3 regions of the Corallincola platygyrae genome follow, and region 1 is predicted to be linked to each of the others. Evidence: predicted binding sites of a transcription regulator. Region 1 holds the regulator's gene; each other region holds the start of a gene.
The links. Region 1 encodes FNR, which switches genes on or off when oxygen is low (the NO sensors DNR and NnrR bind a similar motif). Its sites were predicted from a motif close to TTGATCTAGATCAA; they were not measured.

Region 2: ABEA14_RS09440 (OmpW family outer membrane protein) is a predicted target of FNR. The motif match lies at 2,312-2,325, and genes of this name have one in related genera.
Region 3: ABEA14_RS05070 (L-lactate MFS transporter) is a predicted target of FNR. The motif match lies at 4,484-4,497, and genes of this name have one in related genera.

Annotation. Positions count from the first base shown of each region.
Region 1 covers NZ_BAABLI010000014.1:128,675-139,236, forward strand. Annotated here, with positions in the region: gene cobB (Sir2 family NAD+-dependent deacetylase) at 1-479, shown strand, start outside; gene ABEA14_RS11875 (LysE family translocator) at 488-1,132, shown strand; gene ABEA14_RS11880 (YaeQ family protein) at 1,154-1,705, shown strand; gene ABEA14_RS11885 (YciC family protein) at 1,817-2,611, shown strand; gene ABEA14_RS11890 (glucosaminidase domain-containing protein) at 2,783-3,448, shown strand; gene ABEA14_RS11895 (DUF2987 domain-containing protein) at 3,493-4,104, shown strand; gene ttcA (tRNA 2-thiocytidine(32) synthetase TtcA) at 4,148-5,053, opposite strand; gene ABEA14_RS11905 (hypothetical protein) at 5,167-5,712, opposite strand; gene uspE (universal stress protein UspE) at 5,813-6,745, opposite strand; gene fnr (fumarate/nitrate reduction transcriptional regulator Fnr) at 6,889-7,602, opposite strand; gene ABEA14_RS11920 (sulfite exporter TauE/SafE family protein) at 7,698-8,378, opposite strand; gene ccoS (cbb3-type cytochrome oxidase assembly protein CcoS) at 8,378-8,542, opposite strand; gene ABEA14_RS11930 (heavy metal translocating P-type ATPase) at 8,539-10,562, opposite strand, start outside.
Region 2 covers NZ_BAABLI010000011.1:46,751-57,312, reverse strand. Annotated here, with positions in the region: gene ABEA14_RS09455 (lipid-binding SYLF domain-containing protein) at 1-26, shown strand, start outside; gene ABEA14_RS09450 (AraC family transcriptional regulator) at 126-992, opposite strand; gene ABEA14_RS09445 (aldo/keto reductase) at 1,193-2,212, shown strand; gene ABEA14_RS09440 (OmpW family outer membrane protein) at 2,385-3,059, shown strand; gene ABEA14_RS09435 (ATP-binding protein) at 3,118-5,058, opposite strand; gene ABEA14_RS09430 (substrate-binding domain-containing protein) at 5,062-6,069, opposite strand; gene ABEA14_RS09425 (TonB-dependent receptor domain-containing protein) at 6,142-7,998, opposite strand; cobalamin riboswitch at 8,053-8,212, opposite strand; partial or broken gene ABEA14_RS09420 (cobalamin-binding protein) at 8,324-8,908, opposite strand; gene ABEA14_RS09415 (cobyric acid synthase) at 9,058-10,551, opposite strand; gene ABEA14_RS09410 (FecCD family ABC transporter permease) at 10,551-10,562, opposite strand, start outside.
Region 3 covers NZ_BAABLI010000007.1:141,207-151,768, forward strand. Annotated here, with positions in the region: gene ABEA14_RS05050 (ATP-binding protein) at 1-345, shown strand, start outside; gene ABEA14_RS05055 (alpha-amylase family glycosyl hydrolase) at 484-2,112, shown strand; gene nhaD (sodium:proton antiporter NhaD) at 2,341-3,726, shown strand; gene ABEA14_RS05065 (glycine cleavage system transcriptional repressor) at 3,821-4,330, opposite strand; gene ABEA14_RS05070 (L-lactate MFS transporter) at 4,560-5,816, shown strand; gene ABEA14_RS05075 (alpha/beta hydrolase) at 5,965-6,948, opposite strand; gene ABEA14_RS19330 (acyloxyacyl hydrolase) at 7,316-7,669, shown strand; gene ABEA14_RS05080 (4'-phosphopantetheinyl transferase family protein) at 7,611-8,318, opposite strand; gene ABEA14_RS05085 (beta-ketoacyl-ACP synthase) at 8,333-9,565, opposite strand; gene fabG (3-oxoacyl-ACP reductase FabG) at 9,565-10,290, opposite strand; gene ABEA14_RS05095 (hotdog family protein) at 10,283-10,562, opposite strand, start outside.

The sequences.
Region 1 (10,562 bases):
TGGAGTCACTGGTAGGCGGTGAGCTTCTGGTTGTCACACAAAATGTCGATGACCTTCATGAGCGCGCTGGCCAAAAATCGTTAGTACATATGCATGGTGAGTTGTTGAAAATACGGTGTGAGGTGACGGGGCAAGTTTACCCTGCACCATTGACCTTAACTGAACGAGACACTTGCGATTGCTGCGGCTTGAGAGAAACATTGCGGCCGGACATTGTCTGGTTTGGTGAAATGCCAATGGAGATGGATCGCATTTACCAGGCATTAGCAGGCTGTGAATTATTCATCTCTATTGGCACCTCCGGGAATGTTTATCCTGCCGCGGGGTTTTGCCGCGAAGCTAAGCTCAATGGTGCAGTAACGTTGGAGTTGAACCTTGAGCCATCTTCCGGCAGCACCGATTTTGACTATACATATTACGGACCTGCGGGTACGCTCGTGCCGGAGTTTGTTGACTATTTTCAGGCGCTGCCGCAGTAAATTTTTATATGCACAATTGGTTTCCCGAGTTTTTAACCATCGTTCTAGTTCACGGTCTTGCGGTCGCAAGCCCGGGGCCTGATTTTGCTGTTGTGACACAAACGGCTATTCGGCAAGGCCGGCGCGTTGCGATAGTCACGGCGTTGGGCGTGGGTACAGCCATACTCTGGCATGTTGCACTGTCATTAGCAGGTGTATCAGTACTGTTTAATCAATCCCCAATGCTGTTAAACGGGTTTACAGTCATCGCTGCAGCCTATCTGGCTTACTTGGGCTGGGGAGGGATCACTGCGAAACCACTGGGTGAAAGTGCAGGTAGCGAATCACAGGAACAAGCCGCGAATGCGCATCAGGGGGCGTATATTAAAGGGTTGCTGACAAACGGGTTAAACCCGAAAGCTACACTGTTTTTCATTGCGTTGTTTGCCGTCGTTATCTCTCCTGAGAGACAGCTAATCGTTAAGCTGTTCTACGGCGTATATATGGCTATCGCAACGGCTGCATGGTTCAGTCTGCTGGCTTGGTTTATCGGCAGCCCTAAGTTCCGTAGTAAGTTGCGAGAAAAAAGCCATTGGCTTGAGCGGGTAACCGGTATTGCTTTGTGGATTATTGCGGGCAAGTTGTTAATTGATCTGTTCGCAGCTGCAGGTTAATCAAGGTTTTTGGGGAGCAAGGTGTCAGATAAAACGCTGGTTCATAAACTACACGCAGACGTCTCCCTGGAAGACGAAGGTCGGTATTACAAATGCCATACGACACTTTCCCTGGACCATATGGAGGTGACCGATCACCTTTATCTTCGCCTGTTGGCTTTCGCATTGTTTCATGAAGCTGAACTGCGTTTCTCTCACCATCTGGATAGCGCTGAGCTACCCGATATATATACCGATGATGCGGCATTGGGGGTTGTGCTAGGTATAACTGGTGAGCACCGGATAAAACGCCTTATCAACACTTACCAGACTTTTCATCTGCTGATGTTTGACGACGAAGTGACTGATGACGCTTTCAAACCACACCACTATCAAGGCGCAGATGTTTGGGTTATCGAACGTGCGTTAGTTAAGGCACTGGAAGACGAAGAGTTATTAAACCACCGATGGTCTCTGGACCTCAGCGATGGCGTACTCAACATATCAACCGCAGAAGGGCACTATAGTGGGCGTTTCAGTCTGCTTGATACAAACTTTGTGTCAGGTTCAGGCGCGCTGCATTTACCGAGATAACCTGGTTTGACTGCGAGAGTATGGCGATTAGCTTGTTTGAAAGTGTACCGCTATCTTCATCTTGCACAGGTCTATATAATTGCCGCCAACAATAACTCTGATTAGATGCTGATGTTCAACGATCCTAAAAACAACCCTGTCATTCAACGCGCCATTTCAGGCAAATACACGTTCAGTGTTAAGTCCGTTTTAAAGCAAAGCTGGGAAGTTACCAAGGCAGACAAGTTAGCTGTGATTATTGGCTTCGTGTTTGCGATGGCGGTAAGCATTGGCGTTCAGTACGGGATCGTCATGATGTTTGGTGGTGGCGCAGAAGATAACCAGAGTATGAGTGGTATTGGTAATCTGGTCGCTACGCTTGTGGCTGCGCCGTTTTGGGCCGGGCTCGATATGATGGCTCTAAGGCGCACGCGAGGTGGCCCCATCGCAGTGACCGACATGTTTAACTTCCTCAAGTATTTTGCGCCGCTGGCATTGGTTCAGGTGATCATTACTTTCCTTGTGCAAGTGGGATTGATACTGCTGATTCTTCCCGGCATTTATATTGCGGTAGGCACTACTTTTGCCTTGATGCTAATGCTGGAAAAAGGGCTATCTCCGATGCAGTCGGTGATTATTTCTATTCGCGCTGCACACCATCAGTGGTTCAAAGTATTCTTAGTCTTTCTGGCAATCACACCTGTACTGGCGGTGGGCGCTTTGCCAATGGCAGTCTACATGTCAGGAGAGGGTATGGATGCAGTTAAAGGTACTTTGGCATTCAGCTTGGTGCTGATTTGGGGGCTACCCATGCTCTACTACGCTAAAGGATTTATGTATCAAGAGATTTTCAAGGAGTTGGAGCAGGAGCCGGAAAACGTACCGTCTGACAGCACCAGCGACGATCAGGGCAGTTTTTCTGCCTAACTTCTAACAGCTAAAAGCGTATTGAACCAGTTAAGTCGTATGGTTAAGAGAGATAAGGTTTTCATAGCAGGTGTTCTAGTTGTTTCGTTTAGCCTGCTGTTAATGGTTTGGCTGCATCGTCACTACCAGATTACAAGCCAAGCGAGTGGCGAGCAGGTTCAGGAAACTAGGTTGCCTGTTTTTGCAGAGATTTCAGATACTAAGGCAAGAAAACGAGCGTTTTTTGCTTATCTGGCGCCTTATGTAGAAGCGCTTAATGGCCGCATCACCCAAGAGCGGTTGCAAATCTTAAAGATGCGTGATGAGCTGGAGTCAAAAGGGCACCTTTCAAATCAAACGTTGTATAGGTTGCAGGCTGTTGCAGTCGCGTACCGCCTTGATAGGTTCGACCTGTCAGTTGAAAGCCTCGACGCATTGCTAAAGCGTTTGGACATTCTCCCTTTAGAGTTCGTTTTGATCCAAGCGGCTAATGAGTCCGGGTGGGGTACTTCCAGATTTGCGAGGGAAGGCAATAACCTTTTCGGCCTCTGGTGTTTCAAAAAGGGGTGTGGCTTGGTGCCAAAGCATCGTGATGAAAACGCAGTTCATGAGGTTGCGGCATTTAGCAACATGGAGCAAGCCATCTCGGCTTATTTCAAAAATCTCAATACTCATCCCTCATACAAACACCTTCGGGACCTTCGCTTTATCGCCCATCAACAGGGTAATTTAGTTGAGGCGAGTTCATTGTTTGAGGGACTAACTGCATATTCAGAGCGAGGTGAAGCCTACGTCGATGAGCTTCAAGCGATGTTGCGGCAGAACCAGGGATTGATTCGAGAGGTTGTCACGCAATGATAAAGTCAAAACTAGTGGTGCTGTCGCTATGCTGTCTTCTACCGATGCAGCAGGCCTTGGGAGAAAGCTTCGAATCGGTCACCATGGAATACAAGCCTTTCTATCAGCGTTTAAAAGTGCTCTATAAAGGCAATTATGCAGATAGCGATGTGGGTTTCTATTTTTATAAGGTCAATGCCAAAGATCAGCCTTGTGATATTACAGGTGGGCGAATCTTTAATAAAAACTATGAGTTACCTCTTGTATATACAGCTAAGGGCCGTTTGTATATTCCCTATGAGAAACAGCTCTATTCTGATAAAGCGTTCGTTACCGTTGAATCCGAATCAGCCTGTGAATTAAGCATTTCACTTGAGCTAAAGCGCCCGCAAACTGATTATCGCAGTCAGGATCTAAAGAACAAAGCGGAACAACTGTATGCATTGATGCGCGACTTTGCTGGTGTCGGAAGTATTTTATTGCCAAACCAGCAGGGGATTACTGTAGATTTTGAGGTGCCTTCGAGTGTTTCATATTTGAGCGCTAGTGGCGCTGAAATTGAACAAGGTGAGGTGTCTGAACAGCAACTCATTAGTCTCAAGCAACTAAGCGAGATGGGTAGTTTGCACTTTTCTTCTCAACCATCAAGAATTTCATTGTGGTTAGCAACAAAGTAGAAAGGCACCAGTAGGCGCCTTTTTACTGACTGCCCTGTCTGTACTATCTGACTTCTACAACGTCCAATGTTTGCACTGGCTGGAACTCCGGCGACGTCATCGATGTGTCTTCAAAAGACTCTCGGTCAAATGCCGTATCGCCATTTTCGACAGGCGTGCCGGTGGCTTTTATCGTTGCAAAGTCGAACAGTGATGGGTCGGCGAGATGGGAGGGGACCACATTCTGCATAGCTCGGAACATGGTTTCTATGCGGCCAGGAAATCGTTTGTCCCACTCATTAAGCATGGCTTTTACCTGTTTACGCTGCAGGTTCTCTTGAGAACCACATAGGTTACATGGAATGATGGGAAACTGTTTCTGTTCTGCAAAAGGAATGATGTCCTTTTCTCGACAGTATGCAAGCGGGCGAATAACCACATGTTCACCGTTATCGCTAACCAATTTTGGCGGCATCGATTTTAGTTTCCCACCAAAGAACATGTTCAAAAACAGTGTCTCCAGAATGTCATCTCTGTGATGCCCAAGTGCAATCTTGGTAATACCAAGTTCTTTCGCTGTCCGGTAAAGCACACCCCGTCTTAATCGGCTGCAGAGCGAGCAGGTGGTTTTACCTTCCGGCACTTTGTCTTTCACAATACTGTAGGTATCTTCTTCGACGATCTTGTATTCGATATCAAGCGAGTCAAGATAAGCGGGTAAAACATCCTCGGGGAAACCTGGTTGCTTTTGGTCCAGGTTTACCGCGACCAAATCGAAGTGGATGGGTGCACTCTTTTGCAGAGAGCCTAAGATCTCCAGCATGGTGTAGCTGTCTTTACCGCCGGATAAGCACACCATCACACGATCACCATCTTCAATCATATTGAAGTCGGCTATCGCGCGACCAACGGCATTACGTAACCGCTTTTGAAGCTTGTTGGCGTTGTATTGTGCTTTTGGGGTTGCCATCTGAATTGTTCCACATCACTTTGAGGGCGCGTATTATACGGCTAGGAACACGACTTGATAAGGCCTATTTAGTAAGGCCTTATCAAACCAAATTGAGATGGGAACAAATGCTGTTAGCGGTGGGCACCAGCAAAACGACGGGCGAACTTAAACGGCGCAACCGTCATGCGTTTTAAACTCAGAGATGATGTTACGGCAGGTTGTTCTACCTGAGGGCACACCTTTTGCGGATAAACCTTTATAAAAAAGCGATAAAGCTGCAACAGTTCAACCAGCTGCATGTCGCTATATTCCATTGAGTATTCACCGAAGATAATGGCGTCGTTGGAAGCGATTAAGGACTGGCTGGGGAAGGGCGTTGTTTCATTCGAATCATATTTCCCAAACCATTCGGAAAACACTTGTTTCATCGATGCTGAGTCAGGAATATGTTTTAACCAGTCTTGGATAGCCTGCTCACTAACGCAGGTGACTTGAACCCCCTCTAAGAACTTTCTCGGCTGGCCTTCATAAATAGTCGCATACAGTCCCATGGGGAGGTGGGTTTTGATACAGGCCTCTTCTGGTTGGTCAGAGACCCACTCTTTAATACTTTCTATAAACGCGCTTTTTGTTTCTTTTAGTTGATCAAGCAGCGCTTCGCCTTCTTCGATTCTCATTGCTATCGTCCTTTGCAAGGTTTCACACAGGTGTGAATAATTGCAATCACCCCTTTTAGTAATTATGTGTAGGGTGTGCTGCTGCGTCAGGATTGCCGACTTATTCAAGTTGTATAGGTGATACAAATCCTTCTGGTTTTAGGGCCAAAACATCACAGTTAAGGCTATCGATAATATGTTCCGCTGTGTTGCCGATAAGGGCAGCGGAAAGTCCGGTTCGTCCAACAGAACCCAGGATAACTAACTCTGCATCAAGCTCTTCAGCCAGGCGGGGAATAACGTCTTCAGGCAAACCTTCTTTGACGTGGCAATTTGCGGTACAAACGCCATGTTTTTCCGCTTCCCTATGCAACTCTTTGACATGATGGTCGCATACTGCCTGGTTATATGACTTAGGATCAAACTCTGGAATTTCGATGGCGATATTTACAGGAGTACCGGGGTAGGTATTGACCAAATGGACGTCGGCCTTCAGCAGGCCCGCCATATCGTTGGCTTCAGTAATGATCTGTTCGTTCAGGGATATATGTGCTTCCTCTTCGCTTCCTGAATTCACTGCCGCAAGAATATTGCCATTGGCAGGCCAGGCGTGTTGCTTAACGAGAAGCACGGGCACAGGGGATTTACGCATCAAGTGCCAGTCAGTAGGGGTGAAAATGACGGATTTCAGCTTGTCGTGTTCGTGGGTCGCTTTGATAATAATGTCGTGGCCATCTTTGAGCACTTCTTCAATAACTGATTCAAAGGGGCGGTTATGCCATACGACTTTAACCTGAATGGTTAACGACTTATCGCTGTACGCCTCAACTAGTTCAGACAACCACTCTTCTCTTTGTGCAATAACACCACTTCGCATCGCTTCACGCTCTTCACCCGAAAGCATAGTGGTCATTTCATAAGAGAAATCGTAAATAGCTAGGAAGACCTTCAGGCTTGCACCGGTCTTTACGGCGAGTTCAACAGCTCGGTTAAGCGCGGGCTGTTCATTTCGTGTGGGATCAACCACAACAAGAATTGATGTGAAGTTGGCCATACATCCTCCAAACCCTAAAAGAGTAGAACAGAGCTAAGGATAGAACACTGGGCTCGTAGTTAAATGTAGGACTTTTAGAGAGAAAGTGATAGGGGGGAGGGTTGCGCTGGATCAACCATTAGAAGATCCAGCGACTTAGATGTTTATTCGTTTGACGCACCCGCCAATTCAGTGAGCTGATCGTCGTCAAGTACCGTGATGTACTTGCCTTTTACTTCTATCATTCCGCTCTTCTGGAAACGACCAAGTAAGCGTGAAATAGTCTCAACCGTAAGACCAAGGTAGTTACCAATATCGCCTCGGGTCATGCTTAGGCGGAACTCTTTAGGAGAGAAACCACGCTCACCAAAACGGCGGCTAAGGCTGTAGATAAAAGCACCCAAACGTTCTTCTGCGCTTTTCTTGCTCAACAGCACGATCATTTCCTGGTCACCAACAATTTCGTTGCTCATCAGTCGCATTACCTGGTGACGCAGCTTTGGCATTGAGCCGGATAGATCATCCAAGGTTTCGAAGGGAATTTCACAGACCATGGCGGTTTCTAGTGCTTGTGCGAAGCTCTGATGCTGACCCGTGTTGATTGCATCAAAGCCAACGATATCACCGGCAAGGTGGAAAGCAGTGATTTGCTCTTCGCCTTGTTCAGTGATGGTATAGCTCTTAACTGTGCCCGAACGAATGGCATAAAGCGCTTTTAGTTCGTCACCGGCCTGGAAAAGCTCATCGCCTTTGTGGATTGGCTTTTTACGTTCAATGATCTCGTCAAGCTTGTCGAGTTCATTTTCATTTAGCGTAAAGGGTATGCAGAGCTGACTGATACTACAGTTTTGACAATGAATCGCACACGCGCCGTTCATAACTCGTGAGCCTGCTGCTCCACTGGCTTTATCGTATCCCATACTTTACCTAAAATTGATCTCAGTTAATTAATGATACACTCAATTTCACATGTTTAGAACCAAGTGCTGCGATCAAGCGCGGATAAGAGTGTAAACAACCCCAAAGCGATCACAAATCCTCCCGCGAGGTTACGAAACCCTCGATTACTTAATAGTTTTGCAACACGGTTTCCCAACATGCCTAGGGACAACATAGATGGAAGCGTACCCAGTCCGAAACAAAACATAACGGCTGCGCCGTGCCATGCCGCTTCTGCAGATAAATTCCAGGTCAACGTGCTGTAGACAAGCCCGCACGGTAGCCATCCCCAAACGAGGCCGTAACAGAATGCAGTGGGAATCGTACGGATAGGCAAAAAAGCTTTTGCTAGACGCTGAAGACGTTTCCAAATTCCTGCACCTGCGCGCTCGATGTAGGTTAGGCCACGGTACCAGCCTGTAATGTATAACCCAGCTAAAATCACCATGACACCGGCAAGTATCTGGGTTGTCACTATCCAGTGCTTCGCTTCGGCTAGTTGCGTTAGAGCAGATGCCGTGAGTGCGACCAGAAAACCTGCCACAGCGTAACTGAAAACTCTGCCGGCAGATAAGGCCAGGGCCTTTAAAAAAGTTCGTTCGTTTGAGCCGGATAGAAGTGCCGCGGAGAGACCGCCACACATGCCCGCGCAATGTCCACTGCTAAGAAGACCAACTGAAAATGCTGCGCCAAGTTGATATAGCAGTGGCTCCACTATTGTTTGTCCCTTTTTGACGGCTCATCTTCATCAAACAGAATGTCGCTGCCGTGACGTTCAAGATCTTCAAATTGGTTGCTCTTGACTGCCCAGACAAAAATGCCAATGGCGATAAAGACAAAAACGATGGCAATGGGGATCAAGATATAAAGTATGCTCATTTGGTTTTTAATAACCTCATCGAGTTACTTACCACGAGTAGGCTGCTCAGGCTCATGCCAAGCGCAGCAAAGTAGGGCGCTATATAGCCGCTAACTGCTAACGGGATGATAAACAGGTTGTATGCCAGCGCCCAGCCCAAGTTTTGTTTGGTAATACTTGCGGTGCGTTTAGCCAGTTCCAATGCAGCCAGCAACACGCTGAGCTTGTTGCTGGGCAGCACGGTATCTGCACTCACTTTTGCTAAATCCGTACCGCTGCCCATCGCAACGGAGCAATCTGCTGCCGCTAGTAGAGGCGCATCATTGATGCCATCACCAAGCGCGATACATTTATGACCTTTAGCCTGTAACGATTTGAGATGAGACAGTTTGTCCTCTGGAAGCTGGCCACCGTGATAGTTATCGCGTTTTAGTCCTGCAGACAAAAGCGTAAGGTAGTGGCTCTCAGAATCATCACCGGTGAGCACGGTGGCCTGAATATCAAGTTTTTTGAACTTGCCTAATAAAGACGACACATCGCTTCTTAGCGCGTCACCTACATCAAAACTCGCAATGGCTATTGTGTCATTAGCGAGCACTGCATTCGAGCCGTAATAAAGATCTGAAGATTTGATACCCAAGTCATCTAACCACTTCTGACGGCCCAGGTACCAGCGTTGTCCATCAATAACCGCACTCACGCCTTGGCCGACAATTGTCTGATGGTCGGTCGCTGGCAATATTGGTTGCTCTTTACAATATCTAGAAATTGCTTTTGCGATAGGGTGATGCTGGCCCGCTTCTAATGAATGCGCTATCTGTTTAGCACGTTCAATATCATCCCGTCGGTAACACCTGAATTCCGTTACCTGCTGTTTGCCATGAGTTAGCGTGCCGGTTTTATCGAAAACAACGTGAGTTGTTTTTGCTAAGGCCTCCAGCACATGGCCACGACGAATCATTAACCCTAACTGGCTCAAATTTGCGTAGGCACAAGTAATTGCGGTGGGTGTGGCTAGGCTTAAAGCGCAGGGACAAGTCGCCACCAAAACAGAAAGCGTGATCCAAAAAGCTTCGTTGGCATCAATTGACAACCAAGTTGTATAGGTCAGGGCTGCAATAATCAGCAGGACTGGAATAAACCAGCGAGCAATCTTGTCCGCGATAATCGCGACTTTAGGTTTTTGATCTAGAGCAGCAGCTTGCAGCCTTACTATATCGCTGAGTACGGAATGATTTCTATCCCTCAACACTTCTGCTACAACCACTTGTTCGCGGTTGACAGTGCCGGCGTAAATTACTCCATCCAACCTTTTAGAGACAGGATAGCTTTCCCCAGTAAGCATTGATTCATCAAATCGGCTTTCACCTTCAATGACTTTCGCGTCTGCAGGTACCGTATCTCCTGGCACAATCCGGATCTTATCGTTCGCTTTTAATGATGATGCGGCGACCAGTTCAATACTTCCGACATTTGAGACTAAGTTGGCTTTTGCTGGCAAAAGTTTTAGCAAGTTGCTGCCAATCTCGCTGGCTCTGCGACGGGCACGCATCTCCAGGAAGCGTCCAAGCAGTAAAAAGAAAGCGAACATGGAGACAGACTCAAAATACACTTCACCAGTGCCGGTAAGGGTGGCGTAGGCAGAGCTTGAATAAGCCAAAAGCAAAGCGATGGACACAGGAAGGTCCATATTCAGATGTTTAGCGCGAAGCCCGATAATGGCGTTACGGTAAAAAGGTAAGGATGAATACAGGATAACAGGCGTGGCCATAATCATGCTGGTCCAACGGAGCAGATCGCGGAACTCTTCATCCAAATCGCTGAACACGCCAAAATAGAGACCGACGGCGAACATCATTACCTGCATCGTCGCCAAACCCGCAATGCCCAAACGGATCAGGTATTTCTGAAATTGCTTTTTATAATCCGCTTCTTCAACACCGGGTTGAAATGGGACGGCTTTGTAGCCAATGGTTTGGATGTGAGTCAGGATGTCAGAAAGTGGTAGAGCATCAGGTTGCCATTGCAGCACCAAACGGT
Region 2 (10,562 bases), on a different contig from region 1:
ACTGGAAAAGTGATGAGCTGAATTAAGGCTTACATCAGTAATATCGGAATTACCTTGTTCAGTGCAATAACTTAAAACGTGTCTTCGACGGGTGTATTTCGGGGTGCTTGCCCACCGAGGCAGTCTCAAGCTGACTGACTCGGTGGCACGCCAAACATGCGCTTATATTCACGGCTGAACTGAGACAGGCTTTGATAACCTACCTTGTATGCTGCATCACTGATACTTCCCTGAGGCATAGAAACCAGCTCCTTGGCTTGATGAAGCCTTACTTGTTTTATGTATTGCAGAGGTGACACGTTGGTGACTGATTTGAAGTGCTGATGGAGTGAACTGACGCTCATACTTGCCTCACCAGCGAGTGTGGCGATATCTAATGGGTCGGCATAGTGAGATTGGATGTAATTGATCACATGGGCGATCCGTTCATGGTACTTACCCTGTGTTACGAAGGCGGCCAATTGCGCACCTTGAGGGCCGAGCAAGGCATAGTAGATAAGCTCTTTGACCACCATTGGGGCCAATAAACTCGCTCTGTTTGTGTCAGTTAGGGCATCTATTAGTCGCACGAGCGCGTCTTCCATTCGCTCTGTCAGTGGACTGACGCATACCCCTCGATTCGCCAAAACATTTTCTTGCATCGCAGGCACTTGCACCATCATCTCCAGTATCATCTCTTTCGTGAATCCAATTTTTATTGCCAGATAAGGCTTTTCTGGAGAAGCCTCTATTACATGCCCTTCCATAGGCAGTGGTACCGACAATGCTAGAAAGTTGAGAGGATCATAGCGATAGCACTCAGAACCCAAATAGCTCTGCTTACTCCCTTGCAGCACGATGTACAAGATAGGCTGATAGATGATGGCTTGCCTGCTGGTTACGTGATTACTACGAACTAGCTCAATGCCATCCGATAGCGACGGGTAGAGGCCTTCGTCGGGTAAGAGGATCTCCAATTGTTCGACCAACCGGTTGCGTTGCTCAGGTGTCACAGATATCTCTCCCAGTCATTTAGGGGCGGTAACCATTGCCGATTTGAGCTTAACGGGAAAAGACCTTGTGTAAATAGCTTGATTAGGCATAAACCAAGGGTTTGGAGGATTAGGCAAACAATACGGAGAAGTGTGCTACCAACAAATCGCAGCGACTATCAATACTGTTGGCGATTCATCACCTTATCGGGAGCAAACGTATGAAACGTCGTCAACTTGGAAATAATGGTCTAGAAGTCTCTTCTGTTGGACTGGGCTGTATGGGCATGTCTGACTTTTATGGCAGCAGCGATGAAATGCAAAACATGGAAGTTTTGACACATGCACTGGATATTGGTGTTAGTTTTTGGGACACCGCGGACATCTATGGTCCTCATACGAATGAGCTGCTCTTAGGGCAGTTTTTCAAACAAAACCCCAGTGCACGTCAACAGGTTCAACTGGCAACAAAGTTTGGGGTTGCAAGGACAACCGAGGGCGAGTTTGTAGGGGTAAATGGTCGGCCGGAGTATGTCAAATTGGCCTGTGACGCTAGCCTCAAGCGTCTGGGGGTTGATCACATCGATCTCTATTACCAGCACCGTATTGACCAATCGGTACCCATTGAAGAAACCGTCGGGGCCATGGCTGATCTAGTGAAAGCTGGAAAGGTACGTTATTTGGGATTATCTGAGGCCAGTCATCGGACAATTCAGCGGGCGCACCAAGTTCACCCTATTTCAGCGGTACAGATGGAGTATTCATTGTGGAGCCGCGAAGTTGAAACGGAAGTGTTACCCACGTGTCAGAAGCTCGGCATAGGTTTGGTCCCTTATAGCCCTTTGGGACGAGGCTTTTTAACGGGCGCAATTCGTCAAAGGGAGGACCTGCAATCAGATGATTGGCGTTTGAACAACCCCAGATTTGAAGAGGCTTCGCTGCAAAAGAACCTGGCACTGGTGGATGCTGTGATGCATCTGGCTGAAGTAAAAGGGTGTACGCCTGCCCAATTGGCATTGGCCTGGTTGTTAGCACAGGACCCGGCCATCGTGCCGATTCCCGGGACGCGCAAAATCAGCCGTCTAAATGAGAATACTGGGGCTAGTGGGATTGTGCTGTCTAATCAGGAATTGACCTCATTGACTAACGCTATCAGTGATTTATCTGTATCGGGGGCTCGGTACCCTGTTGACCATCACTCTTCACTATTTGCTGACACACCAGAGCCAGTGGAGGAGTGATGGTGATTCAGCCCTCCCGTTGGACCGGAGGGCTAACTTGTTGAATATGGATAGAGGATTCATGTTTTGTGATGGGAGTAGTTAATTGATCTGAGTCAATTGATTCAGATCAAATGTTCTACCAGTTAGTCGCTGGATAATCGCCTCGAAATAACAACAAGTGGTTAACACAATGAAAACAATAATTGCATCTAGTGTTCTCAGCGCATTACTCCTTACAGCTCCACTTGCTCAGGCCCACCAAGCGGGAGATTGGTTGGTGCGTGGCGGTATCATCAACGTGTCGCCAGACGATAGCTCAGGTAACGTATGGGTCGATGGTTTAGGCTCTACCGATATGGGCGTTGGCGTCGATGACGACACGCAGTTAGGTCTTAACTTCGCCTACATGGTGACAGACAATATTGCGGTTGAGCTGCTGGCAGCAACACCTTTTACCCATGATGTAAATTTGGAGAACTCACAGCTGGGTTTGGGTGACGGCAAGTTGGCTGAAGTGACGCATCTGCCACCGACTTTGTCTGCTTTGTACTTTTTTGGTGATAGCCAGACCAAGTTCCGTCCTTATGTCGGCTTAGGTCTTAACTACACCATCTTCTTTGATGAAGAGTTCACTGGTAGCCGCAAAGAGCAAGGGTTCAACGACCTGGACTTGTCTAACTCATTCGGTTGGTCGGCTCAGCTTGGTGCTGATTACAGCTTAAACGATAACTGGTTTATCAACGCCCAGGCGCGTTACATCGATATCAGCACCGATGCCGACTTTAAAGTAGGTGATTCCAAAGCCAGTGTCAGCGTAGATATCGATCCTTGGGTGTATATGGCCAGTGTCGGCTATCGCTTTTAGACAGGGCTGAAGCATTTGCAAAATGGCGGGTATATCCCGCCTTTTTTATGCCCTAGATCTATTCGCTTTTTTCCGGCGACTCTTTTGGCAGGCGGATCTCAAACACAACACCTTGCCCCTCAGCACTGTCACAGTGGATCTCACCCGCCAGATTTTGCGTGATCAGGTTATAGATAATATGCAGACCCAGGCCACTGCCGCCGTCGCCACGCTTAGTGGTATAGAAAGGCTCAAAGATTCGACCAAGGTGCTCTGTGGCGATTCCTTTGCCATCATCTTTGTAAGTAAACAGTAGATGGTCGCTCTGTTCGGCGACGTCGATGGTTATGTTGCCCGCTTCGCTGGGAGTGAAGCCATGTTTGTAAGAGTTCATGATCAGGTTAGAGAAAACCTGCCATAGAATGCCCGGGTAACTCATCATCTGCAGATTGCTACCACAGCTTATTTCTAATTCTACTTGGTAGTTTTTGAACTGTGGCTGCAGGCTTCGTTTTACATCATTGAGCGCACATTCCAGGTTCAATAACTGCCTGCTCTCCTGATGTTGGTCGACGGCTACCTGTTTGAAGGTTTGCACCAACTGCGCGGCTCGATGCAGATTGTCATGGGCGAGATTCAGAGCAGTTAAATTCTCATTAAGGTAGTTCTCCAGCTCGCTCTTTCTCATCTTGCCGGATTCAAGCAATTTAGTTTGTTGTTTGGTCTTTTCAGTGACCATGGAGCAGGCAGTAATGGATACGCCCAGAGGTGTGTTGATCTCATGGGCGACACCGGCGACCAGGTTCCCCAGCGCTGCCATTTTTTCGCTTTCTATCAGCTGGTTCTGAGTTTTTTTCAGGCGTTCATATGCTTTGGCTAACTCACGCTGCTGTTCACGCTCCTGACTGACGACCTGATTGTAAGCGTTGTACCAGTCCACCAACCGCTTGATTTCAGTAATTGAATACTGACTATCGATAAAAACAGTGCTGGCGGTTTCATTGGGGTCGTTTTTCCTATCCGTGATGCTTCTTATCGGTAGAATCACGCGACGAGCAATGTACACAGTCGTGATGGCCATCAATGCCAATGAGAATGCCAGACATCCAAGGGTAAGATGGCTGATTAATATGGCATTTTTTTCCAGCGTGTTAAGTGGAATGATGCCTACAATGTGCCAGTCTGTGTTGGGTATCTGACTGACTACAGCACGCGCAATTTCGTCCTCATAGGTGACCACTTCCTGGCCAGTAGTATCGGAAATGTCGTTCAGTTTTAACTCTGGCATCGTGCGGCCGATACGGGACTGCAGTGGGTGATACACCACGCGGTTCTTACCATCGAGAATGGTGTGGTACATCATCGATTGATTTTTGGCGTAGGTGAAATCGTAGAAGGCACCCACCGAGTACTTCAGAATTAAGCTACCCGCGCTGATATAGCTTGCAGATGCTTCATCAAATCGTTTGATCTGATAGAGTGCTGGAATGATCAGCCCTTCATTGGATTGCTCATGGGGGTTTGACTCTAGCCCGAGCCAGCACAGAGAGAGCTCAGTTGATTCACAACGTTGCTGCCAGTCTGCAAGCAGGGCTTTATCCGTGTAATTTTCGGAGGTCTCTCCAACACCAAGGATGGTGTCGCCCACCACGATCTCAAGTGCCAAAAGACTGTTAGTGTTGAGCAGTACCCGTAATTCTTCTTCAATTTGAAATTGAATTTTTAGTCTCTCAATACCGCTGGGCTCTCGTGTCGTCAGGGTTTCCAGCAGCGAGTTGACGGTGGCGTTTTGGCTGATGTTGTAAGCAAGGCGAGCAGCGCCGCGAGTAAAATGCTCAATTGACAATGCGCGTTCTTCAATAATCTCTTTTGTCAGGTTTTCTGCCTGGTGGGTAAGGCCTGTGACTGATAGGTAGTAGCTAGCACTTCCGAGAAAAATCAGGGGTAAAAACGTACTGAACGCCATATAAACAATCAATCTTGATTGCAGGCGTGCAAACCACCGAATTAACTTCCCCATCTACTAAATATCCTTGGCTGTAATCAGTTTCACATCAACTATCACTTCGTCCTCAACCTTTTCTCCTCGCAACTGTTTGGCGGCAGCAACAACACCCGCATAACCCTGCATCTCGGCTTGTTGATCTATGGTTGCCATCATCCAGCCATCCTGGATTGCAGTACGCGCGTCGGGAATATCATCGTAACCTGCAATTTTGATCTGCTTGAGCTTGTTCTCCTGCAGGTAAAGCGCCGCGCCCAATGCCATCATATCGTTAGCACAAAAGATCAATGCCAGATCTGGGTGTTCATTGTGAACTCGCTTGGTGATCGCATATGCCTGCTCCAGATGCCAGTTGCCAACCTCAGAGCCGACTATGTTGACGCTGGGTGATTCGGCAAAAGCCCGTTTAGCCCCTTCCCGTCGCTGCCTGGCATTAGCTGCAGCGCGTGGCCCTTCAATAATCAAAGCCTTTCTCTGGCCCAGCAGTTTTGTTTTTTCTACCAAATGCTGGGCCGCCAGGTACCCGCCCTGATTATTGTCCACAGATACAAAGGGGATGGGTGACAAGCCTGCGTTGGCGACCGCTTTTTGACTAATACGGTTGTCGATATTGATTAGTTTTATCCCTGCCAGACTTGCCTTTTTCAATACGGGAACGATCCGGACCGAATCAGCCGGGGCGATCACAATGGCATCGATCCCCATTCTCAGTTGTTTATCGATCAGCTCCGCCTGTTGCTCTACCAGTGTCTCATTGGTGCCTGAGCGAACGATCAGTTCAATGCCTTGCTCTTTTGCTGCGCGTTTCGCCCCCTTTTCCAACTCAAGATAAAAAGGGTTAACCAGTGACTTCATCACCAACAATACTTTTGGCTTAGCGCCTGTGGCGGCATCGGGTTCGGTAGGAGTTGGATCGCTACAACTGATAGCAAAAAAGGAGGTGAGTACGACGAGCAGACGACTGACATAGGACACGGCAACGACCTCACTGATATTACTAATGCTAATAATAGGATGTTTTAACATGCCTGTTTGCGCTTCCCTTACGAAAAAGCCCGGCACTGGCCGGGCTTGAGCAACAAGGTGTCTGTAACGTGACTAGAAATGGCGGTAGGAGACACCCAGGTAATACTCATCGCCTGGTGTGTTATAGCCGTATACGTTCTCGTAGCTTTCATCAAACAGGTTGCTGGCCTTGGCACGGACAGTCCAACTATCAGTCACAAAGTAAGCAACGCCTAAGTTGACCAAGTGGTAGTCGTCGAGGCGTTGGCCTGCGTCGGTGCGTTCGCCGTGATACTCATATTGGGCGAGGAATTCGAAATCCTGCCAGTCATAAGTCACCTGATAGCTACCGGTCTTGCGAGCGCGTCGAATCAGTTGTGAGCCGGTGGCTTTGTCTTCAGCATCAACGTAGCTGAGGGTGGCTCGGTGACCCAGACCCAGCGCACGATAACCCAGGGTTACTTCGCCGCCCGTGATGGTTACTTCACTTACATTCTCAGGGGTACAGTTCCAGAACTCGTCGCAGATCCACTCGATGAGATCATCCACTTCGGTGCGATAAAGGCTGGCGGTGGCATTAACGCCCCAATATTGTGAACGTACCAGCAACTCGTAACTGTCGGCGGTCTCGGAGGTCAGATCCGGGTTGCCCTGAGAACCAAAGGATTCAGGGTAATAGAGGTCGTTGAAGGTGGGTGCTTTAAAGCTGTGTCCAGCATTCAGTGCGACCAGCAGTTTGTCGGTAACGTGATAACCCAGACTGGCGTTATAGGTAGTTTCAGAGTCGATGTTTTCAACATCGTCATAGCGAATTGCTGCCTCAGCGATCCATTTCTGATCCTGGAACTGAGCGTTGGCAAACACCGCGGTGACATCACGTGAGTCTTCAGCAAAGTCAGTATTGGCACTGACCTCTTCCTGGTAATAATCGATACCGGCGGCTACGCTGAAGGCGCTGTATACCTGATATTGATTGATCCAGCTGACCTGGTCGCGGCGGGTTTCAAAGAAGTCGCCATCACCTTTAGCGATGCCATTGCCGTAGTTTTCGTTGTAGTCACGGCTTTGGGCGACGGACAATACGCTGTTCCACTCATCACGTTGGTAGTGCGTGCGCAGCTGCCACAAATGGTTTTTGTAGTCGGTGCGATTTGCACCAAAGCTATTGTCATAGTCGTTGGCGCCGTCATCGATTTGTGCAACCCAGTCCAGCGTCAGTTGGTCGTTGATGCTGTAGTCACCACGAATCGCAGCAGAGAGACGGTCATAACCATCATCATCGGTTTCGTCGTCCTTGCGGGCATCAAAACCGCGGCTGTCCTCGGCGCTGGCACTCAGGGTGGTGGTGCCGCCGGCGTAGCCGATACCTACCTGACCATCACCAGCGATGAAGCTGTTGGTGCCGGTTTCTACACCTAACTGGAACTCTCCAGCGTTCAGTCGACGAGTAAAGATATTAATGACACCACCCAGCGCATCAGAACCCCAAAGTGACGCGCGAGGCCCCTTGATCACTTCGATTCGCTCGATCTGCGCAATAGGCAGATTTTCGATCGCTTTGTTACCCAGAGTAGCGGAGCCAGTACGAACGCCATCGACCAGAATCAGGGTATGGTCTGAGCTGGTGCCCCGGGTAAAGAGTGAAGTCTGTTGGCCTGCGCCACCTTGTCTGGCAACATCAAGACCTGCCACAGTGGATAGCAGGTCAGCCAGTGACTGAGGTTGAAGCTTGTCGATATCATCGCGGGTGATCACTTCAACCGCCGCCATGACGTGATCTACCTGCTGTGGTACTCGGCTGGCAGTCACAACAATATGTTCAATATCGTCGCTTTCTCTGGGCAGCACATCGTCTGCCATGGCTGAGGATGAGATCAGGCCACTGAACAATAGAACGCCTGTTGCCCAATGAGCTTTAGCTGTTTTGCCGCTTAACAATTGAAAGTGCATTGTGTTCCTCTTTGTTGGCGCCCTCCGCGCCTGTTGTTATGTATGTGGTCTTTACACCACTATTTGCATTGCGCCGGTTCCGGACTGACACCTGAAAAATATTTCAGATGAATACCGTTGCGGGGGCAGTGCCAGAGTCTCGCTGGCTTCCCGTGCGCAATACCCTTTAATTGGCGCGCTTTGCTGTTGCTGCACGCGCTGTCATTAACACCTCGCACATCCGATGCATGCCATCGAGTGCGCGCGGTGAGAATCTGTGTAACAGATCGCCATCAATACTGTAGATCTGCTTGTTTTTTACGGCAGGTAGCTCCTGCCATTTATCCCAAATCATCGCCGTGGCCTTGGATGTACCATGGTCCTCGGGGCGAACAATGACTTCTGCGTCAGTGAGTAGCACTTGCTCCAGACTGACCTGAGGATAAGCGGTGCTGGCATCTGCCATCACGTTTACACCACCGCAGCTATGAATCATTTGGTGGATCCAGCTCTCTTTGGAAATGCTCATCAGCGGATTGCTCCAAAGTTGGTAGAAAACTTTAATTGGTGGCTGTTGCGCATACGCATTACGCAGTCCCGCCAGACGTTCTAAAAATGCCGTGGCTGCCTCTTTGGCTTGCTCCTGATGACCCAGCATGTCACCCAATTCACTGATCTCGTCGGCGATCTGCTCCAGAGATTCGGGCTCGCTGTGGTAAATAGTAAAACCAAGCTTTTTGAGCTGTTCGATATCACCGGGTTGGTTGCCGCCTTTCCACACCACGATCAGGTCCGGCTCCAATTCCAGAACTCTGTCGAGTTGAATGCCGTGATAGCCGCCGATACGGGGAATGCTTAAGGCTTGTTCGGGGTAATCTGCATACTCTGTGGTGGCGACGATCTTATCGCCGGCACCGATAGCAAAAAGCATCTCAACAGCGTGTGGGGAGAGGGCAACTATCCGTTCAATATTTCCTTCAACAGTCCGTTCAATAGGACGTTCGATCGGTTTTGCCATCGTTAGTGCTGGGCTCAGCGTGAGCAGCACCAACAGTATCCACTGCTTCATCCTTGGATTCATTACGGACGCTCCTTGTTTGATGAGGAAAGGCCAGCGATAGCCATCAGTTTATCGATATCCAGATGTTGTTCGAACTGGTCTGCCAGGTGATTCAATTGCTGCTCGCGACACTGAGCGATATCCAGGGTTTCAACGGCTTTTCCATAGACCCAGCTGAGTATTGCAGCGCATGCATCAGGCTTATCAAGTAGCCCATGCAGGTATGTGCCAATGACTTGGCCATCATGGCTGATAGCGCCATCGGCTCTGTCACCGAGCAGGATGAGAGGTTGGCTGAGTGCCGGGCCATGACTTCGGCCCGCGTGGATCTCATAACCGGCGACTTCCGCTTGGCTGTTATCCAGTTGCAGCTGCCCCTCACAGTTCACCAGCGCCTTGTTTGCTGTTAGCTCTGTGTGCATCGACAGGTAGCCTAAGCCTTGGCTTTCGCCTGCGGCACTTTCAATGCCCTGAGGATCTTGAATTGTCTCTCCAAGCATCTGGAAACCGCCACAGATCCCCAGCAGCTTGCCGCCATAGCGAAGATGACGGGCGATCTCTTTGTCCCATCCCTGGCTGCGGATAAACGCCAGATCGTCTCTTACCGATTTACTTCCCGGGAGTATGATAAGGTCAGCTTGTGGCCAAGACTGCCCCATGGTTACCCAGATTAGATCGACATTCGGGTTTAAGCGCAGCGGATCCAGATCGGTATGGTTACTGATCCGGGGTAGCACAGGCACGGCCACTTTGACGACAGCGTCCTGAGTTGACTGGTCAGCACGGATCGCATCCTCGGCGTCTAACTGCAGATCATGCAGGTAGGGCATGACCCCCAGCACCGGCTTGTTGGTGGTTTGTTCCAACCAGTCCAAGCCTGATTGCAGCAGGCTGATGTCACCTCGAAAACGGTTGATGATAAAGCCTTGGGTACGAGCCTGCTCTGAATCCGACAGGAGTGCGAGAGTGCCATACAAGTGTGCAAAAACGCCGCCACGATCAATGTCTGAGACGATGACCACAGGACAATCGACTGCTTCGGCAAATCCCATATTGGCGATGTCTCGGTCACGCAGATTAATCTCGGCGGGACTGCCTGCACCCTCAACCAGAATCAGGTCATATTGATCTGATAGGCGCTGATAGGCATTGAGTACGGCAGGCATGGCGATCTGCTTGTACTGGTGATAATCCGTGGCATCCATTGTGCCGACCGGGTGGCCATCCACAATTACCTGCGCACCGATATCCGTGTTCGGTTTGAGCAGCACCGGGTTAAAGTCGGTATGTGCTTCGACGCTTGCCGCCACCGCTTGCAGGGCTTGTGCTCGACCTATCTCGCCGCCGTTAGCGGTGACCGCACTGTTCAAAGCCATATTTTGCGGCTTAAACGGCGCGACTTTGTAGCCTCGACGGGCAAACACTCTGCACAGACCGGCAACCGTAATACTTTTGCCAGCGTCTGACGTGGTTCCTTGGACCATCAGGGTAGGAGCATATTTACGCTGGCTCATCAGATCCCCTT
Region 3 (10,562 bases), on a different contig from region 1:
ATCTCAAGCTTTGACTTTCAATGGTGCCAACGAGCACTACAAAATCTGGTGGGCAATGCCCTCGCCCATGCTAACAAACAGATTAAACTGACACTTCGAGAAGACAATAACTACCTTGTCATTATCGTTGAAGACGACGGTGACGGTATCCCCGACTCAGAACTGGACAAAGTGTTTACCCCGTTTGTAAAACTGGCACCTGACCGCTCCCGGGAAGATGGTAACTATGGACTAGGCCTTGCGATCGTAGCCCGCGTGATGGAGTGGCACAAAGGTAGTGTCTCTGCATCAAACTCTGATTCTCTTGGTGGTGCCCGATTCGAGATGGTACTGCCAACTGTCTGATTTTGTGACCAATCGCACTGGCTTACAGTTTCTTACAGCCCCTTACATCCATCGTCTTTTTTCCAGCCCACGCTGAGTCAAAATCTCCAACGTCTATCAAGCCGAGCAATTCGGAAATTTACGCACATGGAGATAAAAATGGATAAGAAGGTTCTGGTTAGTGCCATATCTGCAGCACTTTTGCTAAGCGCATGCGGTGGCTCGTCAGGTGGTGAAGAAGTCACCCCTGGTACAGCTGAAGGGTTGTTAGATATGTCCCCGGTAGAAGTCAACGATCAACCGGCCATGCCAGAAGGTTGGCACGAGGGCGCGGTGTTTGCTGAGATCTATGTGCGTGGATATATGGATTCTGATGGCGATGGCATTGGTGATTTCCGCGGCTTGACCTCACGCCTAGATTACCTGCAGGAGTTGGGAGTTGAAGGGATCTGGCTGATGCCGGTAAACGAAAGCTCAGACAATGATCACGGCTACGAGGTTGAAGACTATCGCGCCATGGAAACGGATTACGGCACACGCGAAGATTTCGATGAGTTCTTAGCAGAAGCGCACGCCAGAGGCATCGGTGTGATCATGGATTATGTTGTTAACCACAGTTCTGGCGCTAACCCTTTGTTCCTGGATTCGGATAACGATTTAGGAGGGAAGCGCGACTGGTATGTATGGAGCGATACCAACCCTGTGGATGAAGATGACCGTTGGATTGGCTACTGGGGGCCAGGTTGGCACCCAGGCCAAAACGGCGGTTACTATTACGGTATTTTCCAGCACTACATGCCTGACTTTAACCTGCACAATCAGGATGTCATTAATTTCCACCATGATAACCTCCGTTACTGGCTCAATGCCGGACTCGATGGATTCCGTTTTGATGCTGTCGGTCAGCTGTTTGAAAATGGTCCAGGCCATGAAGGCCAAACCAATCAGCCTGAAAACATGGAAGTACTGTTTGGGTTACAGCAACTGGTCATGGAGGACTACACCAACAGATACATCATCTGTGAAAATCCCTCCAATATTGGAGACACCAACGGCGAACAAGGTTGTGGTTCAGCGTTTGCGTTTGGTATGAACTACCAATTGATCAACACAGTCAGAAATCGCGAAACCGATGAGTACCTGGCTGGTTACTTGAGCTACGACCGTTTAGGCGAAGCGGGCATCATATTGGCCAACCATGACGAATTTGCTGGTCACCGCGTTTACGAGCAGTTGAATGGCAATATCGACAAATACAAGCTGGCTGCCGCCGCTTTGCTAACACTCCCTGGCCGACCATTTATCTACTACGGTGAGGAAGTAGGCATGGGACACGCAAGCGGCATGACCGGTGACTGGGCTCTTCGTGCGCCAATGAGCTGGACACCTCAAGGCGGATTCACCAGCGCTGAGACGCCTTTCCGCAGTTACGCCAGCAATGTGGCAGACTACAATGTTGAAACCGCTCAGGCGGATCCCGACTCACTGCTGAATCACTACAAAGCGCTTATCCATCTGCGTAAAGATAATTCTGCTTTACGTCACGGTGACGTCAATGTGCTTAGAGACGACGAAATTCTCGCTTACACTCGCCAATATGAAGACGAAAGTGTGCTTGTAGTGCTGAATCTAAGTAATGCTGATGCGAGCATCAGCTTGGATCTAGGCGCTCAAGACGCAGCTCTCACTCCTCTCGCTGGCTTTGGAGCTACTGATCTCATGACATCCGAATATGGAGAATTGGATGTTGATCTCACAGGCAACAGTATAGGTATCTTCAGCTACTAGGCTGGATCTTCACCCTGCAAATCGCGGCGCATGCCCATGTGCACCGCGATTTGTGCTACCCGAAGGCTAAGCTGTCTGTTCAATCATTCTTTCTATCCGGTCCGTCCAGTGAATTAGAAATCTTCGATTAGAGTGGGATTTCCTATTAGATATTCAAAACTTATCGAGATTCGATATCTGTTATCTCGTCTATGCTTTGTCGTGAACGTAGCAAGGAGTCTTCCCCACATGAAGCGCACTTTTTCTCATCTTTTCAAACCACTTTTGCTGGTTTTTGCATGTCTGGTGACATTTAATGCTGCCGCATTTGAAGGTCATGCAGACCAACTGGAGGCATTAAACCACCCGCTCGCACTAGTGGCCCTCGCTATTTTTATATTTGCCTATGTTCTGGTGATTTTTGAGGAGCAGCTTCACCTGCCAAAGTCCAAGCCGATGATTAATGCGGCAGGCGTTCTATGGGTACTGGCGGCACTGGTTGGGGCCGAGATGGGCATGACCCATGACGATATCGAACAGGCGGTCACCCATAACCTGGCGGAGTATGCGTCACTGTTCCTGTTCCTGCTGGTGGCGATGATTTACATCAACGCACTGGAAGAGCGCAATATCTTTGAAGCGCTTAAAGGCTACCTGGTAAGCCGCGGGTTCAGCTATCAAAAGCTATTTTGGGTGACCAGTGTAATCGCTTTCTTCCTGTCACCGATTGCAGATAACCTGACCACCGCGCTGATTATGGGCGCTGTAGTGATGGCCGTCGGCAAGGATAGCCCTCAGTTTATTGGCCTGACATGTATCGCTATCGTTGTTGCAGCCAACGCTGGTGGCGCCTTTTCACCGTTTGGTGATATCACCACCTTGATGGTGTGGCAGTCTGGCCATGCCACCTTCTTCGAATTTTTCGAGCTGTTTTTGCCGTCAGTGGCGAACTATCTGATCCCTGCTTTGATCATGTCGCGCTTCATCCCTGAAGGGCAGCCGCCTGCACTGGAAGACAAAGTCATAGTTAAACCCGGAGGTTACCGCGTTTGCGTGCTGTTTTTAGTCACCATCGTTTTGGCTGTGACCTTTGAGAACTTGCTTGGTCTACCGCCTTATCTGGGCATGATGACCGGCCTGTCATTGCTGTTCCTGATGGTTTACTTCGCTCGCAGAAGAGCGCCGGCAGATAGCCCAGACAAGGAATACAATGTGTTCAGTAAGCTGGCGATCCCCGAATGGGATACGTTGCTGTTCTTCTTTGGGGTTATGTACTGCGTGGGCGCGCTGGGCTTTTTGGGGTATCTAACGGCAATATCGGGCGTTATGTACGGCGAATGGGGCGCAACCAATGCCAACATCGCTGCCGGTGCTATCTCCTCGGTGATTGATAACATCCCGGTCATGTTTGCCATTTTGACCATGGAGCCAGAGATGAGCCACTTCCAGTGGTTACTGATCACCTTTACTGCGGGTGTTGGCGGTAGCCTGCTTTCTGTAGGCTCAGCAGCAGGGGTTGCACTGATGGGAGCGGCCCGTGGCCACTACACCTTTATGTCGCACCTTAAATGGACCTGGGCCGTTGCGCTGGGCTACGCCGGCGGTATCGCCGTGCATTTTGCGGTAAATGCTTAATCTCACCACTGTGCTAAGCATCAAAAAAAGCGCCGGCTTTATGTCGGCGTTTTTTTAAACAGCGGAAAGCTGGAGAGCAGTTACGACCGCTTAATTAAACCGGAACAGCCTCACGCACGACCATACCCTTGCTGATCGATTCTATATCTGAAGTGATCGCATCCTGGCTTACGTCTGCCGGCAAATTCAACGTGATATCAGCGGTAAACATGTTGAGACCAAGATCTGTTACCCCCATACGGTGACTTTCCAAATCAACAACCTCAATTCCCTGTTGATCAAACAATTGCGTCAACTCACTGACAAGCCCGGGCCTGTCTCCAGCGTCAACGGAAAACTTCAATCTGGCAGATTTATCTGGGTTAGTCTCTGCCACGTCTGAGAACCTGACGTCTATTCCCTCGCATGTTTCAAAGATCTGATGGAGTTTTTCAGCGTTATCCCTGGCGACTTCAACACGGATCAGCGCAGAAACCTGACCGCCAAGATAACTCACTTTACTGTTAAGCCATGTCGCTCCAATATTGTGGCTATGCTCGACAAGCTCTTTCAGCAATCCAGGGCGAGAATTGCCTACCAAACTTACCAAAGTAACTAGCTTCATATACGTTTTCCCTAATTATTAGAATTGGCCTTGGGGAGGGCGAGGTTAGTCCGAGTAATCTCATCATCTGCAATATAGAAATTGCATTTTTTATATAGGTTATGTGAGCCACTCCAACTACTAGGGAGTTTAGTCTGGTCGTTATTTGATCGTTTGACATACATCAATCTAACTTTGTTAACATCTCAGTTACATTTCATGCAAATAAATAACACCGAAAGGCCCTGAAATGAAAAACCGCTGGCTCATTGCCGCTGCCGCTGTCGGCATTCATGTATCGATTGGATCTGTCTACGCCTGGAGCGTATTCAACCTTCCTCTCGAACAAGCATTTGGCTGGTCCAAAAACGAAGTTGCATGGACCTTCAGTTTCGCCATTTTCTTCCTGGGATTATCGGCCGCTATCGGTGGTCATTTCGTTGAAAAGAATGGCCCACGAAAAGCAGGGCTTGTAGCGGGTACCTTTTGGGGGTTAGGCATGTTGGGGGCTGGTGTAGCCACCTCATTTGGTAACCTCTACATGCTGTGGCTGACCTATGGTGTTATGGGCGGTATTGGTCTCGGTATTGGCTACATCACACCAGTATCAACGCTGGTTAAGTGGTTCCCTGATCGTCGAGGCCTGGCAACCGGGTTAGCGATCATGGGCTTTGGCTTCGGCGCCATGATTGGTGCGCCCATTTTCAACGCCATTATGGACAACATCAGCATCCCAATGACCTTCTTTATCATGGGTGCTGTTTACATGGTGATGATGTACGCATCAGCCCTGTACCTGGAGCGTCCGCCAGAGGGCTGGATGCCTGAGAAAATGAAGCAAGCCATTGATTCAGGCAAGCAGAAGAAAGTAGAAGACCTTTCTCAGCTGACGGCGAACGAAGCAGCGAAAACCGGACCTTTTTATGGACTGTGGATCATGATGTTTATCAACATCAGCTGTGGCATTGCTGTTATCTACTCTGCTTCACCACTGGCACAGGAAAGCATCGGGCTTTCAGCCGTTGAAGCGGCTGCTATTGTGGGTTTGATGTCGCTGTTTAATGGTTTAGGGCGCATCACATGGGCGTCTTTGTCAGACTACTTGGGCAGACCTACTACCTATATGGCGTTCTTCCTGATTCAGATTGTAGCGTTCTATCTGCTGCCCAATATCTCCAGCGTTATCCTATTCCAGATCGTTCTGTATACCATTCTGACCTGCTACGGCGGTGGCTTCGCTACCCTACCCGCTTATATTGGCGACTTGTTTGGTACCAAAGAGTTGGGTGCGATCCACGGCTATGTGCTTACTGCATGGGCGGCGGCAGGACTTGCAGGCCCACAGATCGCAGCTTATGTCCGTACCGTCACCGGCAGCTATGAGATGACCTTGTACATCTTCGCTGCGACATTTGTGATTGCACTTATCGTCTCAGCACTGATGCGTCGTTACGTAAACAAGGTCCGTGCGGAGCAAGAAGTGAAAGGGAATACCGCCACAGCTTAACCTCTAATTAGTTGACTAAAAAAGCCGCTCACGAATGAGCGGCTTTTTACTATACTCTGGACCACAAAGTTTGCGTTTAACTACTCAAGCAAATTCCTTTTATTGCTCCGCAAGCCTTAAAGCCTACTTACCTCGTTTCAGCCAGGCTCTACAAGTTGTCTCTCTCTACCGCCAACAACTGGGCGTTGAAGTCCTTGAGAGCTTTCGCATAGGTGTATTGAGGCGAGATACGCTCGGGCTCATCCAAAACTTGCATCAGCAAGTTTTGATTCTCAGGGTGTTCATTAGCGAAACTTCTTGCGTGTTTACAACCCGGAAGTATCCATAAAGCTTTTTGACCTGAAGCCATGTCGTACATTCCTTTTGTGAATTCCATTGGAATGAGCGCATCAGTATCGCAATGGCTAAACAATATAGGTGTATCAGGGAGGCCGTCTAACCTGCTTTCTGGAGCATATTTGTCATCAACAAAAATTGCCGGCAGCCACGTAATCAATCCTCCCAGCGGGTATTGGCTTACAACGTGTACCGCTGTTTTCTGGTAGCTGTAGAAGCTGGAATCAACGATGACCAACTCGAGGTCATGGGATTCAGCGCTACTGCTCAACCCACTCATCATGATAGCGCCACCCAAAGAGGTACCCCATACGATCTTTTTGTAGTGGTTATTTGGTCGTTCAAACTTGTTCAGGAAACTAAGCATTGAGCGAGCGTCGAGATAGGTCGTCTCAGGGGTGGGAGTTCCGTCGCTTTTGCCGTAACCTGAATAGTCAAAAACCACCACGTCAAACCCTTCATCTAGCAACCACTCCACCTTTTCGAAGGTCTCGGTAATGTTTCCTCTGTTGCCGTGGAAATGCATTACCATACCGGCTGGATTAGACCCCCCTGAGAAATGGATTTGGGCATTAAGCCGATTGCCGGACTCACTATCGATCCAAATCTCTTCATAAGCATACGAATAACTGTCTGGCGAACGAGATATTTCGTGCGTTGGCGCATAAAATGCCCAGTTGCTTGAACAACCCGTGAGGCAAATCAGAGATAGAGCAACAAGATACGCGCGTAACATGGTGGTCCCCTGCGAAGATGGCTTAGAACCTCTAACGGGTGGGACTTCCTCGTCGATCACAATTTCCCTTTATTTCTAGCATAGTCAACTATTTGACAAGCATCACACTTTGTTGACAGTTGAGTACTTTCGAGCCGTTAGATGGCTCATTACTGTCACTCAATCTGTAACCATTGCTCACCTCGCTCAGAGTAATTAAACTTGAGCAAACTCAACCACCTAACAACCCTCTATTGTGATAAAGAAAGTGACTAAGTTAATGCTATGCCTCTGCTCCTTATGTTTCTTCAGTCCAACAACTCTCGCTGAAACACAATGGCTTTTTAATACAGGTATAGGCCCACAGCCTGGTGCTGACCAAGACAATCACACGGTAGGAGTTGACGCCATTTTTTGGCGCTATGATCGCAGTTCACGACAGTCCTTCATGATCGGTACGGGTATCACTTACCTGGGTACGGATGCGAGTAACAACAAAGATTTAGTGGCTTTCTCACTCTTTCCCCAGCTCAACTTGTACGCTGAGCCATGGCAAGACACGCAGCCCTTCTTTTTTGTCAGAGCTTTAGGACCGACCTATATGTCTGATAAGCGGTTAGGTGAGCGAAAGCAAAGTGAGCGTTTTAGCTTTCAAGCACAAATAGGCGCAGGGGTATATTTTGGAAAAGACTTGAATTGGCTGGCAAGTATTTCATATAAACACTTCTCAAACGCAAACTTGTTCAACGAAAACGATGGATTTGATGTGCCAATTGTTTTGACGATAGGTCGACGTTGGTAACTGAAACAGACAGAGATGAATTGCTCAATGCCGCTACCGCGATGAAGTGCTTGTTTCCAAGTCTATCGCACCATAAACGTGCGCCCATAGCAGATGCATAGCTTTCCACAGGCTGCTGTAAACAGGCACTTATCCCCTCCCCGCTCATTTTAGCGAGAGCTTCTTTCATTACCCAGAGACGATTAAACTGCTCACTTTTTTTGGTTTCTGATTCGCAATGGCGAAGTAACTCAGCCTCACTTGCAGAAAAATAGCTGTCAGCAATAGCTTGGTTACGCCTATTGGTTTTCAAAGCTTCCAGATCTACGCCGACGGCGACCGTAGATAAGGCAACAACAACACGATCGCCACAATGAGAAATACTAAAAGTAGGTGTATTAGAGTTAGTACAGAAGGGTTTACCATCGTTAGTCACACCGATACCAACATCAGAGTGTGGTAAACCCATTTCAGCAGACAATAGCCTTCTTAGGAGTATTCGCGCAGTAACGAATTGATTGCGCCGTTGTGGTCGAGAAAAGGTCTTTAAGCGTCTCAATTCGTCTTCAGAGAGATAATTGGTGGGCCACAGCTGTTCTGGCATCAAACCTGAAACATAACAGTCTACAGAGATCGGATGGTTATGTTTGTTTTCAGCTTTGCTCTGCACGTGACCTCGTTCTTCTACCATCGCTTGAAGATCAACGATGTATTGATACCTCCAAAAGCAAAGTTATTGCTCATGACGATGTCCGTATCCAAGGCCAAACCTTGACCAGTGATATAATTCAAATCTCCACAAGCTGGATCTACGTTTTCCAGATTTATGGTTGGAGCAAACCAACCTTCTCTCATCATTTCAATCGCCCACCACGCCTCTAAAGCTCCGCAAGCCCCCAGAGTATGGCCCACATAACTCTTTAAAGAGCTGATCGGTACTCTGCGATTAAAAGTGGCTTGGGTTGCTTGAGTCTCAGCGATATCGCCTCGTTCTGTTGCTGTACCATGTGCACAAACATAGCCAACCTCATCGGCCAGAATCCCCGCGTCAGCCAATGCTAGCTCCATTGCCACCTGCATGGTTTCAGAAGTCGGTTGCGTCACATGCTGAGCGTCACAATTTGTGCCGTAACCAATTAGTTCTGCATAGATTGTTGCCCCGCGAGCCTGAGCATGTTCCAATTCTTCTAGGATAAGCGTTCCAGCACCCTCGCCAATCACTAAGCCATCCCGAGAAACATCAAATGGCCTGGGCGTCATTTCAGGTTGGTCATTTTTCAAGCTTGTCGCATAAAGCGTGTCAAACACTACAGCTTCCGTAGGGCACAACTCTTCTGCGCCTCCAGCAACCATTACTTTTTGGTAGCCGTGTTTGATCGCCTCATATGCATAGCCAATCCCCTGGCTACCAGAGGTACACGCACTACTTGTGGTATGTACTCGACCTTTGAGTTCGAAAAAAAGACTCAAATTAACAGCCGTGGTGTGAGCCATCATCTGAATATAGGACGTTGCCGTTATCCCCGAGCAATCTCCACTGTTTAACATGTTTCCAAACGCAGCAAACGGGCCCGTACTGCCTATGGATGAACCGTATGCAATACCAGTATTACCATTAGTTAATACTGGATCATCGAGTAAACCGGCATCTTCGAGTGCCTGACGTGTTGCAACGGCAGCAAGCCGAGATACGCGTCCCATACTGCGTACTTTCTTTCTAGGAAAGCTCTTGGGCATTTCAAAGTCATGAATAGCCGCTCCAAGCCGAGTGTTCAGCCCTTGAAAACGCTCCCATTCATCAATAGCACCGATAAAGTTTTTTCCCGCTCTTAAGTTGCTTACGGTGGTAATCCAGTCTTTGCCCATAGGCGAAACACCGGACATGCCAGTCACAACGACACGTTTGTTCTGGCTCATCAAGCCAAACCTCCATTCACTGAGATCACCTGTCGTGTAATGTATGCAGCAGAATCAGACATCAAGAATGCAACAGTGGCCGCGACTTCCTCTGGTTGTCCCATTCGCTTCGATGGGATCATCTTCATCGCGTGATCAATCACCTCTTGTTCCACCATACCAGTCTCTATCAAACCAGGCGCTACACAATTGACAGTGATCTTACGACTTGCAAGCTCTAGTGCGAGAGATTTAGTCGCACCAATAATTCCAGCTTTTGAAGCGCTGTAATTAACCTGTCCACGATTTCCAATCACGCCAGATACGGAAGACAAAGTGACTATTCGGCCTCCTTTACGACTGCGAACCATTGGCATGATACAGGGATGCAACACGTTAAACAGGCCATCAAGGTTGGTATGAACAACACGGTCCCAGATTTCACCGTCCATAGCAGGGAAAGCTGCGTCATCGCATACTCCAGCATTGCAAACGATGCCGTAATAAGCCCCATGCTGCTCAATTTGTGCTTCGAGGATCTTCGCAATCTGCTCGCGCTCTGTCAGATCAAATTGCAATACCTCGCCACTGCCACCAGCATTTACGATAGATTCCAGAGTTTGCTCTGCACCTTTAAAATCGCCGCCAAAATGTACTACAACATGAAATCCGTCTTTGGCTAACTGCAGTGCGATCGCACGCCCGATGCCTTTGCTAGCACCGGTGACCAGAACCCTTCTATTCACTTTTATCTCCAATTACTTCTTTTAATTGCTCTTCGTTTGGTTGATAGGTGTTCACTGTCGCATTAACAACTGGCTCGCCATTTTGAGTTACGGCACAAGAGAACGCAGCCATCCCATCTTCTAGGTAAAGCTGTTCAACATCTACGGTAAATTGTTCCAAAGCATTAAATGTACCTCGAGTGCTACGGAATCGACGAGTACCTAACAGAAACCCAAGTTGAACCGGGCGCCCTTCTTCACATGCTTTGTAACCTGCGTGCGCTGCAATGGTT